3 regions of the Promicromonospora sp. NPDC057138 genome follow, and region 2 is predicted to be linked to each of the others. Evidence: riboswitches for the same ligand, from Rfam matches in the RefSeq annotation. Region 2 holds a riboswitch; each other region holds the start of a gene.

Region 1 (7,397 bases), on a different contig from region 2:
TTGTTCCGATAAAGAGCGAGGTGCTCGACCAGATGCGTGATACCCGCGGTCGAAAGCGTCTCGTCCGCCCGGCCGACACGGAACACGAGACCACCCGTGACGGGGCCCTCGCGGGGCGCGAACAGCGTGGGAATCCCGTCCACGGTGGTCCACGAGAGCAGATGGTCGAGGTGCGAGAGGTCGAAGGGCACAGCCGGCTCTCCGGCGTCGGCGGCGGGTCCCCCGGTCACCGGTTGCTCCTTCCGCCGGGCGCGCGGAGGAGCCGCGCGAGGCAGACCGCCGCGAAGACCGCCATCGCGCCGAAGAGCACGACGGCAAACGCGGCACCCCGATCGCCCTCAAGGGCGTCCGGGAGACTCAACGTTGTCAGAGCGACGCCGAAGAGCAGGGAGGCCACGTAGACCGCAACCGCTCCCGGGCCCGTACCCCGCTCCAGCGAGGGCGCGCCGGGTGGCGGCGGTCCACGGACAAGCCCCACGAGGAGGGCCACTCCGAGGGCCGCCCCTGCGGCGAACGCCACGGCCGCGAACACCCCTCTCAGATCGCCCCCGAGCGCGACTCCGATCATGAGCACGGTCATGACGCCCATGACCAGGATCCACACGATCAGGAGGAACCCGAGCACGACCGCTGCCGGCCGCGTCTCCCGTTCCGACGGCGCACCGGGTGGCGGCGGTACTGGTCCACCGAGCGCCTGCGCCCTGCTCCGCGCGTACCACTGCGCCTTGTCATCGAGATAGTCCCAGCCCGCCGAGACCGGATCGTCGCCCAACGCCCGGAAGTGCGGTGCTGCGTCGTCGTGCCGTTCGGCGAACGTGTACAGCAGGGCCAGCTCCGCGTGCACGGAGTCCGCGCCCGGCCCGGGCACGTGATCGGCGTGGAGCACCGAGGCTCGCGCGACCTCCCCGAGACGTTCGAGCGCCTCGTCGTCGAGGGTCTCACGGAGGCCGAGCCATCGCTCGATCTGGAGCGATGCGAGCAAGGCTCGGCTCGGCGAGCCGTCTGGAGCGTCGGATGCGCACTCGGCGACGAATGCCTCAGCCGCGTCCCACGAACCACCCCACTTCGGCACGACCTGCTGCAGGTAGGCCCGCTGGGCGCGGTAGTGGTGCGGCGAGAGCGCGGCGAGCCGGTCGTAGCGCCGGCGCGCCTCCGACTGGCCGAGCTCGAGGCCGCGAGCGGTGAGCAGGCGCGCCTCCCACGCGGGCACATGCTCCGGGTGGTCAACACAGACGTCGATGAGGATCTGCTCGGCCCTGACCAGCCACTCCCGGAACTCCTCGAACTTCTCGGCTACGACGTCCACGGCCCAGGTCCCGGTGCGGATCTCCCAGCTGATTCTCTCGTACCGGCGGGCGAGCAGCGTGCGGGCGAGCGGGTCGTCGGGTTCTGCGGCCACGGCCGCCTCCAGCATCTGCTCCGCGTCGCTCTCGTCCGCCACGAGCTCGAGGGCGAGCGCGAGCTCCTGCGGTCCGAGGGCGGAGAACGCCGCCGCTGCGGCGTCCCAGTCGCGCGAATCCACGGCCGCGCGAACGGGCGCGAGCTCCTGGTACCGGGACCAGGCGTCGAACGTCGGCAGGTCTCCCAGATCGTGGTGCGAGCGTGCCGACGCGTCGACGGCGCCCCCTGTACGGCTCATACGTTCCCCTGCGTCGCATGTCGGCCACCGTCCGGCGGCCCGAGCCGGCCCATCACAGCGGCCGACGAACGCTCCCCATGCTCCCAGGGCAGGCGCCGACCTGCTCGTCGGGCGGGTAGGCTCCCGGCGTGCTCAGCCCTGTCGCCTCCGACGACCTCGACGACCTGGCGGCGTTCCTCCGCGCCGCCGACCTGACGGTCGCCGCCTTGGCGGAGCCCGCCGTCCGCCTGTGGCTGGAGCGGGACGAGGCCGGGGCCGTCTCCGCGACCACCGGGTTCGAGCTCGGCGAGGACGGCGAGCACGCGCTGGTCCGCAGCGTCGCCGTCCGTCCGGACCTGCGTGGCACCGGCGACGGCCTGCGCCTGGCGCGCTTCGCCCTGGACCGCGCCGCCGACGCCGGCGCGCGCCAGGCCTGGCTGTTCTCCCGCCGGTCGGGCGGCTTCTGGCAGAAGCTGGGCTTCGAGCGCACGACGACGTCCGCGCTCGCCACCGCGCTGCCCCACGCCCACCAGGTGCGCCTGTTCCGCTGCACGGGACAGCTCGACCGGGAGGTCGCGTGGCGGCGCCCCCTGCGTGGTAGTTTCGCGGCGTGAGGTCTCCAGAGGCATCCAGGTTCGGGCTGCCGGTACTCCGGTAGCCCGAGATGCGCCTGTAGAGACCGCCGAGGCAGACCCAGGTCCGCCTCCCCCGCTCCCGCATTCGCGCGCGAGCCGGCGCCGTCCGCGCATCCGAAGGGCCCCGTAGTGCCGCCCAGGCCTACCCGTTCCCCTTTCTCCCTTCGGAGGCGTACATGCCTGTCCTGCTCTACGTGCTCGCCGTCGCGGTCTTCGCGCAAGGCACGTCGGAATTCGTCCTCGCCGGGCTCGTGCCCGGCATCTCCACCGGCCTCGGCATCTCCATCGCCCAGGCCGGCTACCTGACCTCCGGCTTCGCCGTCGGCATGGTCGTCGGCGCACCCCTGATGGCGGCCCTCGGACGCCGCCTGCCGCCGCGTTGGACCCTGTCCGCGAGCCTGGCGATCTTCGTCGCCGCGCACGTCGCGGGCGCGCTCACCGACCAGTTCGCGGTGCTGCTCGGCAGCCGGTTCGTCGCGGCCGTGGCCAACGCCGGGTTCCTCGCGGTCGCGCTGTCGACGGTTACCCTGATCGTCCCGGCGGGCAGGCAGGCCCGGGCGCTCGCCGCGATCCTCAGCGGCACGACGCTCGCCCTCATCGCCGGCGTCCCCGCCGGGGCGTTCCTGGGCGAGATCTGGGGCTGGCGCTCGGCGCTCTGGGCGATCGCCGGGGTGTCGGCGCTCGCCCTGGTCGCCGTCGCCGTCCTGACGCCGGGGCGGCCCGGCCCGCGTGCGCCGCACGTCGAGCCCCGAGCCGGGGCAGAGCCCCGCGCCCGTGTGGAGTCCGGAACCCAGCTGGAGCCCCACGCCCAGGTGGACCTTGGCAGTCGTGCATCGCACGCCCGGGTGGACCTGGCCGCCGAGCTCGGCACGCTCCGGTCGCCGGACCTGCTGCGGTACCTCGTGCTCGGGGTGCTGGTGAACGGCGCGACGTTCTGCGCGTTCACCTACCTGGCGCCGATCGTCACCGACGGCGCCGGGCTCGGCGCGTCGCTCGTGCCCGTCGTCCTGGCGCTGTTCGGGCTGGGGGCCTTCGCGGGCGTCTCCGCCGCGGGCCGCCTGGCCGACGCGCACGGGCACCTGGTCCTCGGGATCGGTGCCCCGGCTCTCGTCGCGGGCTGGGTCCTGTGGGCCGCTCTCGTGGCGAGCCCGTCCGCGGTGTGGATGCTCGCCCCGGTCCTGGGCGCGCTGTCGTTCGCTGTCGGCGGCACGCTGATCGCCCGCAGCATGGCGGCGGCCCACGGCGCCCCGACGATGGGCGGGGCGTTCTCGACAGTCGCACTGAACCTCGGCGCGCTGGTCGGGCCGGTGCTCGGCGGCCTAGCAATCGGCCCGCTCGGTCTCGCAGGCCCGCTAGCGGTCAGCGCGGCGCTGGCCGCCACCGCCGCGCTCTGGACCGCGCCCACCCCCGCTCGCCGCGCGGCACGTTGACCACAGCAGTTGCTGCCGGGCGGGGACCCCGTCTGGCAGCAACTGCTGTGGTCAACTGCAGGCAGCCGGGTCGGGGCGGCGAGCGGCGGCGGGAGTCATCAGATCTTTATCTGCCCGATTGCGCAGGGTGAAATCTTGACAGCGATGCCGAGACTCGAACAAAATATCCGTTCTGCGCGCATTGCGCGCCCATGCGCCCTCTAGGCGCATTCCACGATCTGTGCACTGGCGCACAGGGAAGGAAAGATCAGATGAAACTGGTCAACCGCAGATCGGCCGTCGGCCGGTTCGCCGTGGTGGTCCTCACGATCGCCGGGCTGCTGGGCGTCGCGTCCCCGGCGCAGGCCGCGGTCTACAACTCGTGCGACACCTTCGGCGAGTACACCCCGAACGACTGGACGGTCTACAACAACGTCTGGGGCAACCAGGGCAACAACTCGCAGTGCCTCACCGTCAACAGCCTGAACTCGTGGTACGTCGACTCGACCCAGTCCGGCGGGGGCATCAAGTCGTACCCGAACACCTCGGTCAGGCCGCGAACCCCCCTGTCACAGATGGCGAACGCGGGGTTCACGTACAACACGTCGTCGGCCCCCGCCTCCGGTGATGACTGGTGGAACTGGACGGCGGACCTCTGGTCCACGGGCAACCAGGACGAGATCATGATCTTCACCAGCTGGCACCCGGGCCCGGCCGGCGGCTGGGGCAGCCAGATCGCGAGCAACGTGACGATCGGCGGCGTCCTCTACGCATCGGTCTGGCAGGCCGACCCGGGCTGGAACGTCCTGCAGTTCATCCCCGCCAACGAGAACGACAGCGGCTACGTGGACGCCCTGGCGGTGTGGCGATGGGCCGCGGACAACGGCCGCCTGCGCAACACCGACTTCGACACCATGCAGTTCGGCATCGAGATCACCTCGACCAGCGGTCAGCAGAAGAGGTACTCGCTGAACGAGTACCACGCTTGGTGGACCAACACCTCCGGCGGCGGGTCCGGCATCTAGTCCAGCGGCGGCTGTGGTCCTGCCAACGCGCCAACCAGCAAGGGGCGCTCAGACAGCCCGCCTGTCCTAGTCCACTCTCCTGGGGAGGTCCGGATAATCCGGGCCTCCCCTCGGGCGTCGGTTGCATGATTCAGGCGTCAGTTGCACGATCGCGCTTGGCACACTCTTTCGCAGGATCGCGCGCGGAACCGACGACGTCCGAGGGGTGGACGGTTTTCCGACCGCATCGCGGGCATGCTTACGATCCAGTCTCATCATCCAGAGCGGTCGAGAGTCCTGGCTCAACGACACCGCAGCAACCTACCTCCGGAGCGCCAATTCCGGGGCAAGGTGCTAACGCCAGGTCCGATGGAGCTGATACGCATGGCAGTCAACACGCACCTCCCCCACGCCACGATCCTGGGCTACCCGCGCATCGGCCGACGTCGCGAGCTCAAGCGCGCCGTCGAGTCCTTCTGGGCCGGACGCACCACCGCCGACGAGCTGGAAGCCACCGCCGGCGACCTGCGGATCGGCACCGCACGGCACCTCGCCGCGCTAGGCCTGGACGCCGGCGCGGCCGCCGTCCCCGGCTCGTTCTCCTTCTACGACCAGGTGCTCGACGCCGTCGCCCTGCTGGGCGCCGTGCCCGACCGGTTCCGGGACCTGGTGCCCGCCGGTGATCCCGCGCTCTCCCTGGAGGGCTACTTCACGCTGGCCCGCGGTGAGGGCGACAAGCCGCCGCTCGAGATGACCAAGTGGTTCGACACCAACTACCACTACCTGGTCCCGGAGATCGGGCCGGACACCCCCATCGGGTTCGTGGACGACCGCCTGGTGCGCCAGTTCACCGAGCTCGCCTTGCCCGCGGACGGCGGCCAGGCCGTCGTGACCCGCCCGGTCCTGGTGGGCCCGGTGACGTTCCTGCTGCTCAGCAAGGCGGCCGACGGCGCCCCCGACGGCTTCCGCCCGCTCGACCGGCTCGACGACGTCGTCGCCGCGTACGCCGGCGTGCTGCGCGCACTGGCCGCCGCGGGCGCGCCCTGGGTGCAGCTCGACGAGCCCGCCCTGGTCACCGACCTGCTCGACGTCCCCTTCGACGAGGTGGCCGACGCCGTCCGCCGGGCGTACGCGACTCTCGCCACCGGCCTCTCCCCCGTTCCCGGCCCGGACGCCGCGGACGGCGCAGCCGAGCGTCCCGCGATCCTGGTGACCGCCCCGTACGGCGACCTGCGCAGCGAGGCCGGCGACGGCCTGGCGCTGCTGGCCGGCACCGACGTCGAGGCGATTGCGATCGACCTGGTGCGCGGCGCCGTGCCCGAGGGCCCGGTCGCCGGGCTGGAGACCAAGACCCTGGTCGCCGGCGTCATCGACGGGCACAACATCTGGCGCGCGGACCTCGACGCGCGGCTGGCCACGCTGGAGGGCCTGTCGGCGCTCGGTGCGGGCGCGGTCGCCGTCGGCACCTCGACGTCGCTCCTGCACGTGCCGCACGACGTCGCCGACGAGCCGCGCCTGGACGCCGGCCTGAAGTCGTGGCTCGCGTTCGCCGACCAGAAGGTCGCCGAGGTCGTCACGCTGGCGACGGGGCTGACGGCGGGTCGGACGGCGGTCGCCGAGGCACTGGCGGAGTCCACGGAAGCGGTACGGTCGCGCGCCGAGGCGCCCGGCGTCGTCGTGCCCGAGGTGCGGGACCGCACCGCGGCGCTGACCGCCGCCGACGTCGAGCGCGCGCCGTACGCGGAGCGTGCCGCCGCGCAGCAGGCGCGGCTCGACCTGCCGCCGCTGCCCACGACCACCATCGGCTCGTTCCCGCAGACGGCGGAGATCCGGCGCACGCGGGCGTCCTGGGTCCGGGGCGAGCTGTCCGACGCCGAGTACACGGCGGCCATGCGCGCCGAGATCGCGAGCACCGTCGCGCTCCAGGAGGAGCTGGGCCTGGACGTGCTGGTGCACGGCGAGCCCGAGCGGAACGACATGGTGCAGTACTTCGCCGAGCAGCTCGACGGGTTCGCGACCACCGTGCACGGCTGGGTGCAGTCGTACGGCTCGCGCTGCGTGCGCCCGCCGATCCTGTGGGGTGACGTGTCCCGGCCCGCGCCCCTGACCGTGGACTGGACCGCGTACGCGGCGTCCCTGACGGACAAGCCCGTCAAGGGCATGCTGACGGGCCCGGTCACGATCCTGGCGTGGTCGTTCGTGCGCGACGACCTTCCGCTCGGCGACACGGCCGACCAGGTCGCGCTCGCGCTGCGGGACGAGGTGACGGACCTGGAGGAGGCGGGGATCGGCGTCGTGCAGGTGGACGAGCCCGCGCTGCGCGAGCTGCTGCCCCTGCGCACGGCGGCGCACCCGGGCTACCTGGACTGGTCGGTGCGGTCGTTCCGGCTGGCGACCGCCGGGGCCGACACCGCCACCCAGGTGCACACGCACCTGTGCTACTCGGAGTTCGGGCAGGTCATCGGCGCGATCGACGGCCTCGACGCGGACGTGACGTCCGTGGAGGCGGCCCGTTCGCGCATGGAGATCGTGCCCGAGCTGGCCGACGCCGGGTACGCGCGCGGCATCGGGCCGGGCGTCTACGACATCCACAGCCCGCGCGTGCCGTCCGTCGACGAGGTGACCGACCTCGTCACCCTGGCCGCCAAGTCGATCGACCCGCGGCTGGTCTGGGTCAACCCGGACTGCGGCCTGAAGACCCGCGCCTACGCGGAGACGAAGGAATCCCTCC
Region 2 (7,397 bases):
CGACGTGCAGGGCGCCACCCAGGAGCAGCAGGTCACGCTCTACTCGAACCTGTACCGGCTGAACCTGTACCCGTCCTCGTACACGGAGACCGGGGCCGACGGCGAGCCCGTGCACGCCTCGCCCGTCCTCGACGGCGCACCCGTCATTCCGGGTGAGATGTTCGTCAACCACGGCTTCTGGGACACCTACCGCACCTGCTGGCCCGCCTACGCGCTGCTCTACCCGGAGGTCGCCGCGCGGCTCGCCGACGGGTTCGTCCAGCAGTACCGCGAGGGCGGCTGGGTCGCGCGCTGGTCCTCGCCGGGCTACGCGGACCTGATGACCGGCACGTCGTCCGACGTCGCCTTCGCCGACCTCTACCTACGCGGCGTCCCCCTGCCCGACCCGCTCGCCACCTACGACGCGGGCTTGCGGGACGCGACGGCGCTGCCCACCCGGTCCGGCGTCGGACGCAAGGGCCAGGCCTTCGCGCTGACCCACGGCTGGGTGCCCCGCGACGTCGACGAGTCGGTGTCCTGGGGCCTGGAGGGCTACATCAACGACGCCGGGCTCGCCCGGATGGCGCAGGTGCTCGCGGACGCGCCCGGCACCCCGGACAGCCGGCGCCGCGCGCTGCGCGACGAGGCCGCCTACCTGCGGCAGAGCTCGCTCGGGTACGCCCACCTCTTCGACGCGGCCACCGGGTTCTTCCGGGGCCGCGGCCGGGACGGCTCGTTCGGCCCGGGCAGGTTCGACCCCGACGAGTGGGGCGGCGACTACACCGAGTCCGACGCCTGGAACTTCCTGTTCCACCCGGTGCACGACGGCGCGGGCCTGGCCGCCCTGCACGGCGGCCCCGACGGCCTCGCGCGGCTGCTGGAGAGGTTCTTCGCCACCCCCGAGCGGGCGGACAAGCCCGGGTCCTACGGGTCCGTGATCCACGAGATGGTCGAGGCGCGCGACGTGCGCCTGGGCCAGCTCGGCCAGTCCAACCAGGTCTCGCACCACATCCCGTACGTGTGGCTGTTCGCCGGCCGGCCGGACCGGACCCAGGAGACCGTGCGCGAGATCCTGGCGCGCCTGTGGACCGGCAGCGAGATCGGGCAGGGCTACCACGGCGACGAGGACAACGGCGAGATGTCGGCCTGGTACGTCCTCTCGGCGCTGGGGCTGTACCCGCTGGAGATCGGGTCGTCGCGCTGGGCCGTGGGCTCCCCGCTCTTCGAGCGGGCGGTGGTGCACCGGCCCGACGGCGACCTCGTGGTCGAGGCGCCGGGCGCGGCCGACCGCTGGTACGTGGCGGGGCTCGAGCTGTCCGACGCCGACGGCGCGGCCAGGGCGGTCACGTCGCCCTCGGTGGAGCACGGGGACCTGACCGGGGGAGCGACCCTGCGGTTCGCGCTCTCTGCAACACCGACGCGCTGGGGCGTGCCGGCGGCGTCGAGGTCGGGCGAGCAGCTGGGTGCTGGTGCTGGTGCGGCGCCCGCCGGGTTGTGGCAGCGGGCCGACGGCGGCTGGCGCGCTGCGGACGGCCCGCGTCCGCACCTGACGGACGGGGACCTGACGACGTCGGTCGAGGTGGCGGGAACGCTCGAGTGGCGGCCGACAGGCGAGGTCTCCGAGGGCGCGGTGCTGCGCGGCTACACCTTGACGTCGTCGGCAGCGGAAGGGTCAGCTGCGGGTGTGGGCGTTGGCGCGGGTGTGGATGGCCGGCCGCCGTCGGCCTGGCGCCTGGTCGCGGACGACGGGCGCGTGCTGGACGAGCGCTCCGGCGAGGAGTGGCCCTGGCCGGGCCAGCTGCGACCGTTCGTGCTGGACGAGCCCGTACCGCTCACGGGGCTCCGGCTGGAGCTCGGCGACGGTGGCGTGCTCGCGCAGGTGGAGCTGCTCGTCGCCTGAGCCGAGCTGCCATACTGCCGAGCTGCCGGGCCGGCTGCTGGTCGCATCGGCGCACGAGTTCGGTCAGTTGCACGGGAGGCTCTGTGACTTCGGTCCTTTGCTTCGAGATCGGTCAATCAACCGACCGATCTCGAAGCAAAGGACCGAAGTCACAAGGTGCCAGTGCGAAGGACCGAAGTCAGGGCCGGCCGCATCTCGCGACCAGGCCCGACCGCGAGTGCTGGTCCCGGCATGTGAGATCTGGGGACAGATCGTTGACTCCGATGAGTTCTATTCGTATCTTCTCTGGCATCGAAGCAAACAGCACTAATCCGACCGGAAAGGTGTAGTAAGTCTCGACAGGTCATGAGTTCCGACGCGAAGCCCCGGCTGGTCGGACGGCAACCCCCCGCGCGGGTGGGTGCCCCGGGTGAGGACCAGGTCCACCGCCGTCGGCGGATGACAACACGCGTCGCTCGCCGAAGGGCGAGCAGGTGAGGAGAACGACGATGACCCGGAGCGCTGCCCCCGCCGTCCACGTGCCCCTGCCGTCCTGGAACGCTCGCGCCCGGGCCTGTGCCGCCCCGCGCGAGAGCATGTGTTGCCTCCGTTCCTGTCGCTGACAGTGGCAGCACCGACGCGCTGACCGGCCACCGCCGGCCCGCCGCGTAGACCTCCTCTCGGCGTACCGCGCCGAGCCCCGGCCGTACCAGGCCCTCACGTCCTGACCGGACGTCCCTCGCCTGCCCTCCGGCAGCCCCGCTCCCGGGTGACCCAGCAACCGCCGTCGTGCACAGTCGTGCGCCGCCGGCCGGGTCCTCCGCGAGTGGTCACGCAGCCGCCGCTCGAACGGAGCCCCGCCGTGCCGTACCCGCCGCAGCCCCTGTCCTTCTCGTCCGCCCCGTCGTCCCGTCCCGTCGTGCTCGGCGTGGACCTCACCTCGGCCGGGGCCCGGCCGGGCGCCCACCGCGCCCGCGGCCCGATCCCGCCCCGCCCCTTCGACGGCGAGCGGTTCCTCCAGCTCGTCCGGGCCGCCGACCGCGGCCTGCTCGACCTCGTCACCCTCGACGAGGACTTCCTGCTGCACCCGGGGCGCGGCCAGGTGACCGGCCGGCTCGACACCGTCGTCGCCGCGGCCCGCGCCGCCCGGGTCACGGCGGGCGTCGGGCTGGTCGCCGCCGTCGACACGGTGCACGTCGAGGCGGCCCACGCCGCCGTCGCCCTCAGCAGCGTGGACCGCGCGAGCAGCGGCCGGGCGGGCTGGCAGGCCGTCCGGCAGACGGCGGTCCCCGAGCCCGACGAGGCGTGGTCCTCCCGGGTCGAGCTGGGCATCCAGTCGGTGAACCGGGTCTGGACGGGCCGCCCCGGCACCGGGTCGGGCGCCGTCGAGCTCGACGCCGAGGGCCGGTTCCGCGTGGACCACGACGGGATCCGCTTCGCCATCCGCGGCCGCCAGGCCGACGGCGGCGGGTCGTTGGCCCCGACCCGCCCGCCCGTCGTCGTGCGGGTGCGCTCCGCCGCGAGTGCCGCGCTGGCCGGGCGCACCGCGGACGTCGTGCGGATCGCCGTGACCGACGCCGCGCACGCGGTCCGGCTGCGGCGGCTCGTGCGGGACTCGGCCCTGGCCGCCGGGCGCGACCCCGAGGAGGTGCGCGTGCTCGCCGAGGTCTACGTCGTGCTCGCGGCCGAGCGGGCCAGTGCCCGGGCGCGGCTGGAGCTCGTCGAGGCGCTGGAGGGCACGGAGCCCGGGCGGGGCGCGTTCGTCGTCGCGGACACGCCGGACGAGCTGGCCGTCCTCCTGGCCGACTGGGCCGCCGCCGGCGCCGCCGACGGATTCCTGCTGCGCCCGGCCTCGCTCAGCTCGGACCTCGACGCGATCACCGGCCACCTCGTACCGGCCCTCCAGCGCGCGGGCCTGTTCCGCACCGAGCGGACCGCCCGGACGCTGCGCGCCTCGCTCGGGCTGCCCGACGCCGAGGCGGCGCCACGGTCGCTCCCCACCGGCCGGCTCCTGAGCGCCTGACCGGCCCGCGCCGTCCGGCACACGCACGTCCATCACGAAGAACCCACCCTGAGGAGAACATCCATGACCACTCCCGAGCTCCGGACGCCCGACGAAGCGGGCGCCAAGGTCGCCGGCGGCGCCCTGCTGATCGACGTCCGCTCGGCCGCCGGCCGGGCGTCGTCCGGGGAGATCCCCGGCGCCACGCTCGCCGACCGCGACAACCTCGACGCGCTGTTCGGGCCGTCCGAGAACCCGGCGATCACCCTCGACACACCCGTCGTGATCGTGTGCGGCTCGGTCAACGGCTCCGGCCCGGTCGCCGAGGCGCTCGCCGCGCGCGGCTACACCGACGTCTCGCACGTCGACGGCGGGTTCCCGGCCTGGAAGGAGGCCGGGCTGCCCGCGACCGAGGCCGAGCCGAGCACCGCACCGAGCGCCGCGCCATGACGGGGTTCGCCACCCGGCAGGTGCACGGGGACGCCGGGCGCGACGCCGGTGCGTCCGGCGCCCCCGCGCCCGGCCGCGTGACCCCGCGCGCCACGCCGGTCTACCTGACCGCCGGGTTCGAGTTCGAGGAGTGGGAGCAGGCCGGCGGCCACTTCGGCGCGGGCGAGGGCTACGCCTACACCCGCACCGGCAACCCGACCACCGCCGCGGTCGAGCGCCGGATCGCCGCGCTCGAAGGCGGTGCGGACGCGCTGTTCGTGGCCAGCGGCCAGGCGGCGGTCACCCTCGCGCTGCTCGGCCTGGTCTCGGCCGGCCAGCGCGTGCTCGCCGCCGCCAGCCTGTACGAGGGCACGCGCGGGCTGCTCCTGGAGAACCTGCCCCGGCTGGGCATCGAGGCCGACTTCGTCGACGCCGCCGCCGACCCGGCCGCCTGGGAGCGCGCGATCCGACCCGAGACCCGGGTGCTGTTCCTCGAGTCGATCCCGAACGCGCGCAACGACCTGCCCGACCTCGCCGCCGTGGCCGACGTCGCGCACGCCCACGGGCTGGCGCTCGTCGTCGACAACACGCTCGCCACGCCCTACCTGCTGCGCCCGATCGAGCACGGGGCCGACGTCGTGGTGCACTCCGCCAGCAAGTTCCTGGCGGGCCACGGGTCGGTGCTGGGCGGCGTCGTCGTCGACTCCGGGACGTTCGACCCGGCCGCTTCGGGCGGGCTGTACCCGCACCTGGTTGCGCCGTCGCGCACGGGCGGGCCGAGCGTGCCCCAGCGGCACGGCGGGCGGGCGCGCCTGGCGTACCTGCGCGAGACCGTGGCGCCGCGGTTCGGCCCCACGCCGTCCCCGCTGAACGCGTTCCTCGTGGGTCAGGGGATCGAGACCCTGTCGCTGCGGGTGGCGCGGCAGAGCGCCACGGCGCTGGAGGTCGCGCGGTGGCTGGCGTTCCGGCCCGAAGTGGCCTCGGTGGACTACTGCGGGCTGGACTCCAGCCCGTCGTACGCCCTGGCCAAGCGCTACCTGCCGGACGGTCAGGGCTCCGTCTTCACCTTCACCCTGCACGGCGGCGCACCCGCGGCCCGCGCGTTCGTCGAGACGGTCGAGGTCGTGACGCACATGACGCACATCGGCGACGTGCGCTCGCTCGTGCTGCACCCGCCGACCACGAGCCACGTGCTGCGCACCCCCGCCGAGCAGGCCGCCGGGGGCGTCCACCCGGGCACCCTGCGGCTGTCGATCGGCGTCGAGGACCTGCCCGACCTGATCGCCGACCTCGAACGGGGACTCGCGGCAGCCGTCCGGGCGCCCGCCGACATCGATCCCGAGGAGACACCATGACCCGCCAGCAGCACCTGGGCTGGTTCCTGGCCCGCGGCTTCGGGCCGCACGGCTGGGGCCACGACTACCTGGACTGGAACTACGACTGGACCCGGCCCGACCTCTATGTCGAGTCCGCCCGCGCGCTGGAGCAGGCGGGCGTCGACCTGCTGATCATCGAGGACGCGCCCTCGCTCGGCAGCCCCGAGACCATCGATCTGCGCGTGCGGCAGGCCTTCGGCGGCCCCAAGCACGACCCGCTGCTGCTGGCCCCGTACCTGTTCGCCGCCACGCGGCACCTCGGGGTCGTGCCGACGGTCAACCCGGCCGCCGTCCTGCCCTACACGGGGGCGCGCCAGCTCGCGACGCTGCAGCACCTGTCGGGCGGGCGGTTCGGGCTCAACCTCGTGACCGACACGGGCAGCGCGCGCCACTTCTCGGACGCGCCGCCGCTGGGGCACGACCCCGCGTACGACCGCGCCGAGGAGTGGCTGGACGGCGTCCGCTCGCTGTGGCGGTCCTGGGACAACGGTGCGCTGATCGCCGACCCGGGTTCCGGCGGGACCGGGGGCCGGTATGCCGACGGGCGCCTGCTGCGCCCGGTGCGGCACCGCGGCGAGCACTTCGCGTTCGACGGCCCGCTCAACGCGCTCCCGTTCCGCGACGCCGACGGCGAGCCGGTGATCGTCTCGCCCGGCGGGTCGGGCCGCGGGATGGCCTTCGCGGGGGCGAACAGCGACGTCCAGCTCGCGCTTGCGCCGCTGACTGAGCGGAGCGTGCGCGACTACCGCGCCAAGGTGCACGCCGCGGCGCGCGCCGCCGGCCGGGCGCTCGACGACGTCAAGGTGCTGTTCGCGATCAAGCCGGTGCTCGTGTCGAGCCCGCAGGAGGCCGACCGGCTGGTCGCGGCGTCGGCGAACCCGGACGACGCGACGCTGCTGCGGATCGCCGAGCAGCAGTCGAGCGACCTGGAGACCGACCTCACGGCGCTCGACCTGGACAAGCCGCTGCCCACGGGGCTGTTCGGCGACCACATCTCGCACGGGTCGATCCGGCGTCTGGTCGCCGACCACGACCTGGCCACCACGCCGCTGCGCGTGCTCCTGGGCGGGCTCGCCCGGCTGGGACGCATCGCGGACCGCTCCGGCTGGGTCGGCACGGCCGGCGAGCTCGCCGACCTGATCGAGGAGCTCGGCGAGTGGGGCAACGACGGCGTCCTGCTGTGGGGCGACCTGCACCCCGTCACCGTGCACCGCACGCTCGACGAGCTGGTCCCGATCCTGCGCCGCCGCGGCATCCTCCGCACGGAGTGGGCCGACGGCGGCCTGCGGGCGAACCTGCGCGCGTTCTGAGCCCGCGCCCGGGGCGGGTCCCAAACGGATCGCTGGCCGAACACTGGAAGGAGCACCGCCGTGTCGGTGATCGTCTCGGACCCGACCTGGGTCGCCACCACGTGGGACGACCCCCGCGCCGTCGCGCTGCGCGAGGCCATGACCAGCGATCTCGCCCCGCGCTACGCCGACCTGTGGGAGCAGCGCGCCCGCCTGTTCGCCCCGGCAGGTCCTGGCGAGCTGAGCACCGTGCCGACGGCGGAGGAGATCCTGGTGACCTGGATCGCCCTGGACGGCGATCAGGCGGTGGCGACCGGATCGCTGCGCCGGCTCGGCGGGACCGCCGCCCACCCCGCCGTGATCCACGAGGTCAAGCGGATGTTCGTCCGCCCGACCCACCGCCGCCGGGGGCTGGCGGCGGGCGTGCTGGCCGCCGTCGAACG
Region 3 (7,397 bases), on a different contig from region 2:
CCGGCGTCGCCAGCACCTCGATGCGCAGGCCGGCGACGGCCAGCACCTCGCCGTCGGCCAGCGGCTCGACGGCCGCGCCGTCCGCCCCGCCGCTCCGGCTGAACTCGGGGAGGGCACCCCGCGACGGTGCCCCGGTCAGCTCGCGGAACCGCGCCAGCCCGCCGGTGTGGTCGGCGTGCCGGTGGGTGACGAGCACCAGCTCGACCGGACCGGCGTCGGCCAGCGCGGCCAGGTGCGGCTCCAGCAGCGGTCCGGGGTCTACCACCACGCAGCCCGGCGCGCCGGGAGCGCGCAGCACGTACGACCGGGTTCCGTCGAGAGTCATCGGGCCGGGGTTGTCTGCGCGGAGCATCCTCGCAAAGGGCGCAACAGGGCTCACCGGACCACCTTATCCAGCGGTCGACAGCGCTTGTGCTGTGGCGCACTCCGGTGTGTGATCGGTAAATCACCTCCCAGTGTCGAGAGGAATCCCCAGGATGTCCGCCCTTCCCGGCGTCGCGCAGCACCTCCACGCCCGCAGAGCTCCAGCACTCCTCGCCGCGACGGCACTCGCCGTCAGCGTCCTCGTGCCCACCTCCTCCGCGGCCGCCGACACCGCCCGGGGCGCGGCCGCGGACACTGCCGCCGGCGCCACGGCCGCGGACGCCGAGGCGCTCGTGAGCGCGGGACCCGTCGTCCTCGTCGAGGACGGTGACACGGCGGTCGTCACCATCTCGGTCCAGGCCGCCGACGGCGGCGCCCTCGCCGGGCCGGTCACCGTCGGCTGGCGCACGGGTTTCGGCACGGCCACCGCCGACGCCGACTACGACGCCGGCTCGGGCACCGTCGAGTTCGCGGCGGGCACGCCGTCGGGTGCCGCGCGGACCATCGAGATCCGGACCCGGGAGTCGGAGGCGGGCGAGACGGCGGAGACCGTCCCGGTGACCCTGGAGTCGCGGGACGCCGAGGTCTCGGAGGGCCCCACCGTCGTCGTGCGGGCGCACGACCTGCCCTACCTCGACGAGCGCCTGTCGACCGAGGAGCGCGTCGCGGACCTCGTGAGCCGCATGACGCTGGCGGAGAAGGTCGGGCAGATGACCCAGGCGGAGCGCGGGAGCGTCACGGGCGACCCGGCAGTCGTCACCGAGCTCGGGCTCGGCTCGATCCTCAGCGGCGGCGGCTCCACGCCCGCCGAGAACACGCCGGAGGGCTGGGCCGACGCGATCGACGGCTTCCAGAGGCAGGCGCTGGCGACGCGGCTGCAGATCCCGCTGATCTACGGCGTCGACTCCGTGCACGGGCACGGCAACCTGGACGGCGCGACGATCCTGCCGCACAACATCGGGCTCGGCGCCACGCGCGACCCGCTGCTCGTGGCGAAGGCGGAGCACATGGTCGCCACCGAGACCCGCGCGACCGGCATCCCCTGGACGTTCGCGCCCTGCCTGTGCGTGGTGCGCGACGACCGCTGGGGCCGCACCTACGAGTCGTTCGGGGAGCACCCGGCGCTGGCGACCGTGCTCGGCACGGCGGCGATCGCCGGGTTCCAGGGCAAGCGCCTGGACAGCGGCAAGTCCGTGCTCGCGACGGCCAAGCACTTCGTGGCCGACGGCGACACCGCCTACGGCACCGGCGAGGGCGAGTACACGGTGGACCAGGGCATCACCGAGCAGAGCCGCGCGCACGTCGAGGCCGTGGACCTGCCGCCGTACGCGGCGGCTGTCGCGGCCGGCGTCGGCTCGGTCATGCCGAGCTTCTCCAGCATGGACTGGACCGACGACGGCCTGGGCAACCCCGTGAAGATGCACGCCAACGGCGAGCTGATCAACGGGTGGCTCAAGGACGACCACGGGTTCGACGGCTTCGTCATCAGTGACTGGCAGGGCATCCACCAGATCCCGCCGCTCGCCGACGACTCGCCCACCACCGCGCAGATCGTCACCGGCGTCAACGCGGGCATCGACATGTTCATGGAGCCGTCGCAGTTCGAGCGGTTCCACACGCGGCTCGTCGCCGCCGTGCAGGCCGGCGAGGTGACCGAGGAGCGCATCGACGACGCCGTCTCCCGGATCCTGGCCGCGAAGTTCGAGCTGGGCCTGTTCGAGGAACCCTTCGCGGACCGGTCCCACGCCGACGAGATCGGCTCGGCCGACCACCGGTCGCTCGCCCGCAAGGCGGTGGCCGAGTCCCAGGTGCTGCTGAAGAACGACGGCGCCGCGCTGCCGCTGGACACCGACGCGAGCGTGTACGTCGCGGGTCGCAACGCCGACGACCTGGGCAACCAGGCCGGCGGCTGGACCGGCACCTGGCAGGGCTTCTCGGGCGACGTCACCGAGGGGACCACGATCCTCGAGGGCATCCAGGCTGCGGCCGACGACGTCACGTACAGCGAGGACGCCTCCGCGCCGACCGACGGGGCCGACGTCGGCATCGTCGTCGTGGGGGAGACGCCGTACGCCGAGGGGTTCGGCGACGTCGGCGGGCCCGAGTGGGCCTGGGACCCGGCCGACGGCGGGGTGCCGCGCGAGGAGAAGTCGATGGCGCTGCAGCCCGGCGACGTCGAGGTCGTCGAGAAGGTCTGCGCGGAGATCGAGACCTGCGTGGTCCTGGTGGTGTCCGGGCGGCCGCAGCTCCTCACCGAACAGCTCGGCTCGATCGACGCGCTCGTCGCCTCGTGGCTGCCGGGCACCGAGGGCGACGGGGTCGCGGACGTGCTGTTCGGTGAACGGCACTTCACGGGCCGGCTGCCCGTCTCGTGGCCGCGGTCCGCCGACGACCCGGTCGTCAACGTCGGCGACGAGGACTACGACCCGCTGTTCCCCTTCGGCTGGGGCCTGTCGACGGGCGGCCGCACCTCGACCCTCGACGAGCGCCGGCTCGACCTCCAGGACGCTGTTCTCGACCCGGCCCAGGGCGTCCCGCCGCAGGCCGCAAAGGCATTAGCAACCTCCGACGTGGCCTTGCTACAGGGCCACGAACCCCGAGCCCGCCACATCCTGAATGCGGCGAGGTAGAACCAGGGTTCTACCTCGCCCCAGTTCTACCGCGCGGAGGCGAGGGCCTGTTCGACGTCCTCGATCAGGTCCCGGGTGTCCTCCAGGCCTACCGACAGGCGGACCGTCGTCTCCGTGATGCCGACGGCGGTCCGGCCCGCGGCACCGAGCTTGCGATGCGTCGTGGTCGCGGGGTGCGTGATCAGGGACTTGGCGTCGCCGAGGTTGTTCGAGATGTCGATCACCTGGAGCGCGTCGAGGAACGCGAAGGTCCGCTTCTTGGCCGTCTCCGCATCGGTGCCCTCGGGGACGGCGAGATCGAACGTGACGACCGTGCCGCCGCCGCTCATCTGGGCCCGCGCGAGGTCGGCCTGCGGGTGGGAGTCGAGGAACGGATACCGCACAGCGCCCACGCCCGGCAGCGCCTCCAGCGCGTTCGCGACGGTGAGCGCGCTCGCGCCCTGCGCCGCGATGCGCACCGGAAGCGTCTCCAGGCCCTTGACCAGGGTCCACGCGTTGAACGGCGACAGCGACGGCCCGGTGTTGCGGATGAACGTCTGCACGGGCCCGGTCACGTACTCGGACGAGCCGAGGATCGCTCCGCCCAGCACCCGCCCCTGCCCGTCGATGTGCTTGGTCGCCGAGTAGACGACGACGTCGGCGCCCAGCTCCAGCGGCTTCTGCAGCAGCGGGGTGGCGAACACGTTGTCCAGTACGACGGTCGCCCCGGCGGCGTGCGCGAGGCCGACGACGGCGCGGACGTCGACGATGTCCTGCATCGGGTTGGACGGCGTCTCGAAGAACACCACGTCCGCGGGCGTCGCGAGCGCCTCCTCCCACTGGGACAGCACGTGCCCGTCCACGTAGTCGGTACGCACGCCCCACTTCTTGAAGATCTCCTCGAAGATCACCACGGTGGACCCGAACAGGGCCCGGGCCGCCACGATCCGCGAGCCTGACTGCACGAGCGCGGCCAGCGACGTGAACACCGCCGACATGCCGGTCGCCGTCGCGTAGCAGGCCTCCGCACCCTCCAGCAGGCGCAGGCGCTCCTCGAACGTGTGGACCGTCGGGTTGCCGTAGCGCGAGTAGACGAACCGGTCGATGTCGCCGGCGAACGCCGCCTCGGCCTCGGAGGCCGTGTCGTAGACGTAGCCCTGGGTGAGGAACAGCGCCTCGCCCGTCTCCTGGAACTCGCTGCGCTGGTGCCCGCCGCGCACGGCGAGGGTCGCGGGGCGGACGCCGCGGGGCAGCGGCTTGCGGCCGGACCCGCCAGGAGTCGCGTCGGGCGGGAACGCTCCGGTGACGGTCACTTGGCGGCCTCCGTCCAGGGCAGACCCGCGACCTTCCAGCCCTCCTGGTCGCGGACGCCGTCGGCTCCCGGCGCGCCCTCGAAGCCCTCCAGCACGTTGTACGACGGCGCGATGCCGGCCGCCGTGGCGAGCCGCGCCGCGCCGATCGAGCGCTGGCCGGACCGGCAGAGGAAGACGACAGGGCCGCCGGTGACGCCCGCCGCCTTGAGCTCCTCCAGGAACCCGGTGTTGGGGCGGCCGCCGGCCCGCACCCACTCGGCGAAGACCGGCTGCTTGTCGAGCGTCGCCGTGTCGGGGACGCCGATCGTGCGCCACTCGCCGTCGGTGCGGACGTCGACGAGGGCGGCGCCCGGGTCGCCGGCGAGGAGGTCCCAGGCCTGCTGGGGCGTGATGTCGCCGGCGTAGCCGACGGCGGGGCGGGCTTCGAGGTGCGCGGGATCGCTCATGGTGGTCCTCCATCGGTCGTGGCGGTAGCACCCTTGTCCGTCCGCGCCGCGGGGGCGGGAACGCTGGGTTGCTGCGGCGTCGTCGTGCCACGTCACTCGGCCGCTCGGGATGGTCGCTGTCGATCGTACGACATCGCGTCCGGTGGGTGGGATGCCGTCTCGTACGCTGGTCGGGCTAGGGTCTGGGTGTGGACGAGGCTGTGGACGAAGCTGTGGACGAGCAGGAGCTGACCGGCGGCAACACCACCGCCGTCGTCCGGATCGGCGACACCGTGCACCGCGCGGCGGGCCCCTGGACGCCCACGATCCAGAGGCTGCTCGACCATGTCCGGGCCGGCGGGCTGACCGAGGTTCCCGAGCCGCTCGGCCTGGACGCCCAGGGCCGCGAGGTCGTCTCGTACCTGCCCGGCGACGTACCTGGCTGGCCCGCCCCGGAGTGGCTCTGGTCGACCCGCGTCCTGGCCGACGCCGGCCGGCTCCTGCGGCGCTTCCACGACGCCACGGTCGGCTTCGCCCTGTCCGACGCCGAATGGCGCCTGCCGGCGGCCGAGCCCGCCGAGGTGATCTGCCACAACGACGCGGCGCCCTACAACATGGTCTTCCGGGACGGCCGGCCCGTGGGCCTGATCGACGTCGACACCGCCTCGCCAGGCCCGCGGATCCTGGACCTGGCGTATCTCGCCTACCGGCTCGCCCCGCTCTCGAGCGACGCCTTCGCGGGGGCCGCGTACGACGTCGGACACCTGGACCCGATGGCGCGGCTCGACGCGCTGACCAGTGCCTACGGGATGCCGTACGCGCGCGCCGAGGTGCTGGCCGCGATGGTGGACAAGCTGCGCGACCTGGCCGCCTGGTCCGAGGCCAGGGCGGACGACGGCGCCTCGGCTGACCTGCGAGAGCACGCCGCGATGTACCGCGCGGACGCGGACCGGATCGCACGCCTCATCTCACGGCCGGACCGACCAGATCGTGAGACCAGTATCTGAGACGCGCGTTGACAGCGGTCTTGCCGCACCACAGGATGACCTCAGGTCATGAGCGCCAGCGCGAAGCCCCGGCTCGCTGGCCGGCAACCCTCCTCCGCGGTGGGGTGCCCCGGGTGACGACCTGGCCGCGGGCAGCCGCACGCGGCAAGCGCGGGGGACCCTCCCCCAGGACTGTGCTGGAGGACGCCATGTCTGCAACCACTCTCACCCGTGTCGCCGCGGTGACCGACGTCGCCCCGCTGCGCCCCGTCGTCGGCGGCGCGACGCTCGTCCCGCTCGTGGACGGCAGCCGGGTCCCGTACGCCAACCTCGACGTCGCGGCGTCGGCCCCGGCCCTGCAGGCCGTCGCCGACCGCGTCACCCAGGTGCTGCCCCTGTACGCCAGCGTGCACCGCGGCGCGGGGTACCTCTCCCAGGTGAGCACGGCACTCTACGAGACCGCCCGCCGCACCGTCGGCGCGTTCGTCGGCGCCCGCGAGGACGACCTGACGATCATCACGCGGAACACCACCGACTCGCTGAACCTGCTGGCCGGCTGCGTGCCCGCGCAGCCCGACGGCGAGCCGGGCCGCGTGCTCGTGCTCGACGTCGAGCACCACGCGAACCTGCTGCCCTGGCAGCGCGGCACGGACGCGACTGTGCTGACCGGCGGCGCGACCGTGGCCGAGACGCTCGCCCAGATCCGCGAGGAGCTGGCCGACGCCGCCGCGACCCGGCCGATCGCCCTCCTCGCCCTCACCGGCGCCTCCAACGTGACCGGGGAGTCGCTCCCGGTCGACAAGATCGTCGCCATCGCCCACGAGTACGGCGCCCGCGTGGTGCTCGACGGCGCTCAGCTCGTGCCGCACCGCCGCATCTCGCTGGAGTCGACCGGCGTCGACTACCTGGCCTTCTCCGGGCACAAGACCTACGCGCCGTTCGGCGCGGGTGCCCTGGTGGGCCGCCGCGACTGGCTCGACGCCGGCACGCCGTACCTCGCGGGCGGCGGCGCCGTGCGGCGCGTGCGCGTGGCGGGTACTGACTGGCACGAGGGCCCCGCCCGGCACGAGGCCGGCTCGCCCAACGTGATCGGCGCCGTCGCCCTGGCGGCCGCGTGCGAGGAGCTCGCGGCGCTCGACCCCGCCGACGTCGCGGCCCACGAGAACGCGCTGCGCCGCCGCCTCGTGGCGGGGCTGGAGGCCATCGACCGGGTCGAGGTCGTGCGCGTCTGGGCCGACGCCGTCGACCCCGTGGGTGTCGTGACCTTCACCGTGACCGGCTACGACCCAGGCCTGGTGGCCGCCTACCTGTCCGCGGAGCACGGCATCGGCGTGCGGGACGGCCGCTTCTGCGCGCACCCGCTGCTCGGCCGCCTCGGGTTCGACGCCGGGGCGGTGCGCGCCTCGGTCGGCGTCGGCACCGCGGGCGAAGAGGTGGAGCGCCTGATCGCCGCCGTCGGCAAGCTGGTGGCCGAGGGTCCGCAGGCCGGCTACGACGTCGTCGACGGGCTGTGGGTCGTGACCGACGACCCGCGCCCCGTCCCCGAGGGCTCCGGCCTCGCGGGTCTCCTGGCGACGGCGGCCCTGGGCTTCGACGAGGCCTTCGGCTGCCTCCCGGACGAGGCCTGACTCCTCGCTGGTCGAACGGCGAAGTAGAGCGCCTGTCCGCCCTGCGCCCGGATCAATCCGGGCACAGGGCGGA

Evidence for each region. Region 2 has a riboswitch for S-adenosylmethionine ahead of ACFT2C_RS19505 (LLM class flavin-dependent oxidoreductase). Riboswitches for the same ligand answer to the same signal wherever they lie in the genome.
Region 1: another riboswitch for S-adenosylmethionine. It lies ahead of metE (5-methyltetrahydropteroyltriglutamate--homocysteine S-methyltransferase); the one in region 2 lies ahead of ACFT2C_RS19505 (LLM class flavin-dependent oxidoreductase).
Region 3: another riboswitch for S-adenosylmethionine. It lies ahead of ACFT2C_RS26280 (aminotransferase class V-fold PLP-dependent enzyme); the one in region 2 lies ahead of ACFT2C_RS19505 (LLM class flavin-dependent oxidoreductase).

The regions. Positions count from the first base shown of each region.
Region 1 covers NZ_JBHUUX010000070.1:21,523-28,919, forward strand. Annotated here, with positions in the region: gene ACFT2C_RS24960 (M16 family metallopeptidase) at 1-230, opposite strand, end outside; gene ACFT2C_RS24965 (tetratricopeptide repeat protein) at 227-1,639, opposite strand; gene ACFT2C_RS24970 (GNAT family N-acetyltransferase) at 1,768-2,232, shown strand; gene ACFT2C_RS24975 (MFS transporter) at 2,430-3,683, shown strand; gene ACFT2C_RS24980 (hypothetical protein) at 3,935-4,687, shown strand; SAM riboswitch class I at 4,939-5,042, shown strand; gene metE (5-methyltetrahydropteroyltriglutamate--homocysteine S-methyltransferase) at 5,051-7,397, shown strand, end outside.
Region 2 covers NZ_JBHUUX010000040.1:12,163-19,559, reverse strand. Annotated here, with positions in the region: gene ACFT2C_RS19510 (GH92 family glycosyl hydrolase) at 1-1,879, shown strand, start outside; SAM riboswitch class IV at 2,221-2,332, shown strand; gene ACFT2C_RS19505 (LLM class flavin-dependent oxidoreductase) at 2,721-3,881, shown strand; gene ACFT2C_RS19500 (rhodanese-like domain-containing protein) at 3,945-4,310, shown strand; gene ACFT2C_RS19495 (O-acetylhomoserine aminocarboxypropyltransferase/cysteine synthase family protein) at 4,307-5,644, shown strand; gene ACFT2C_RS19490 (LLM class flavin-dependent oxidoreductase) at 5,641-6,975, shown strand; gene ACFT2C_RS19485 (GNAT family N-acetyltransferase) at 7,036-7,397, shown strand, end outside.
Region 3 covers NZ_JBHUUX010000081.1:15,513-22,909, forward strand. Annotated here, with positions in the region: gene ACFT2C_RS26255 (MBL fold metallo-hydrolase) at 1-325, opposite strand, end outside; gene ACFT2C_RS26260 (glycoside hydrolase family 3 N-terminal domain-containing protein) at 477-2,993, shown strand; gene ACFT2C_RS26265 (O-succinylhomoserine sulfhydrylase) at 3,020-4,285, opposite strand; gene ACFT2C_RS26270 (rhodanese-like domain-containing protein) at 4,282-4,731, opposite strand; gene ACFT2C_RS26275 (phosphotransferase) at 4,920-5,717, shown strand; SAM riboswitch class IV at 5,762-5,874, shown strand; gene ACFT2C_RS26280 (aminotransferase class V-fold PLP-dependent enzyme) at 5,906-7,324, shown strand.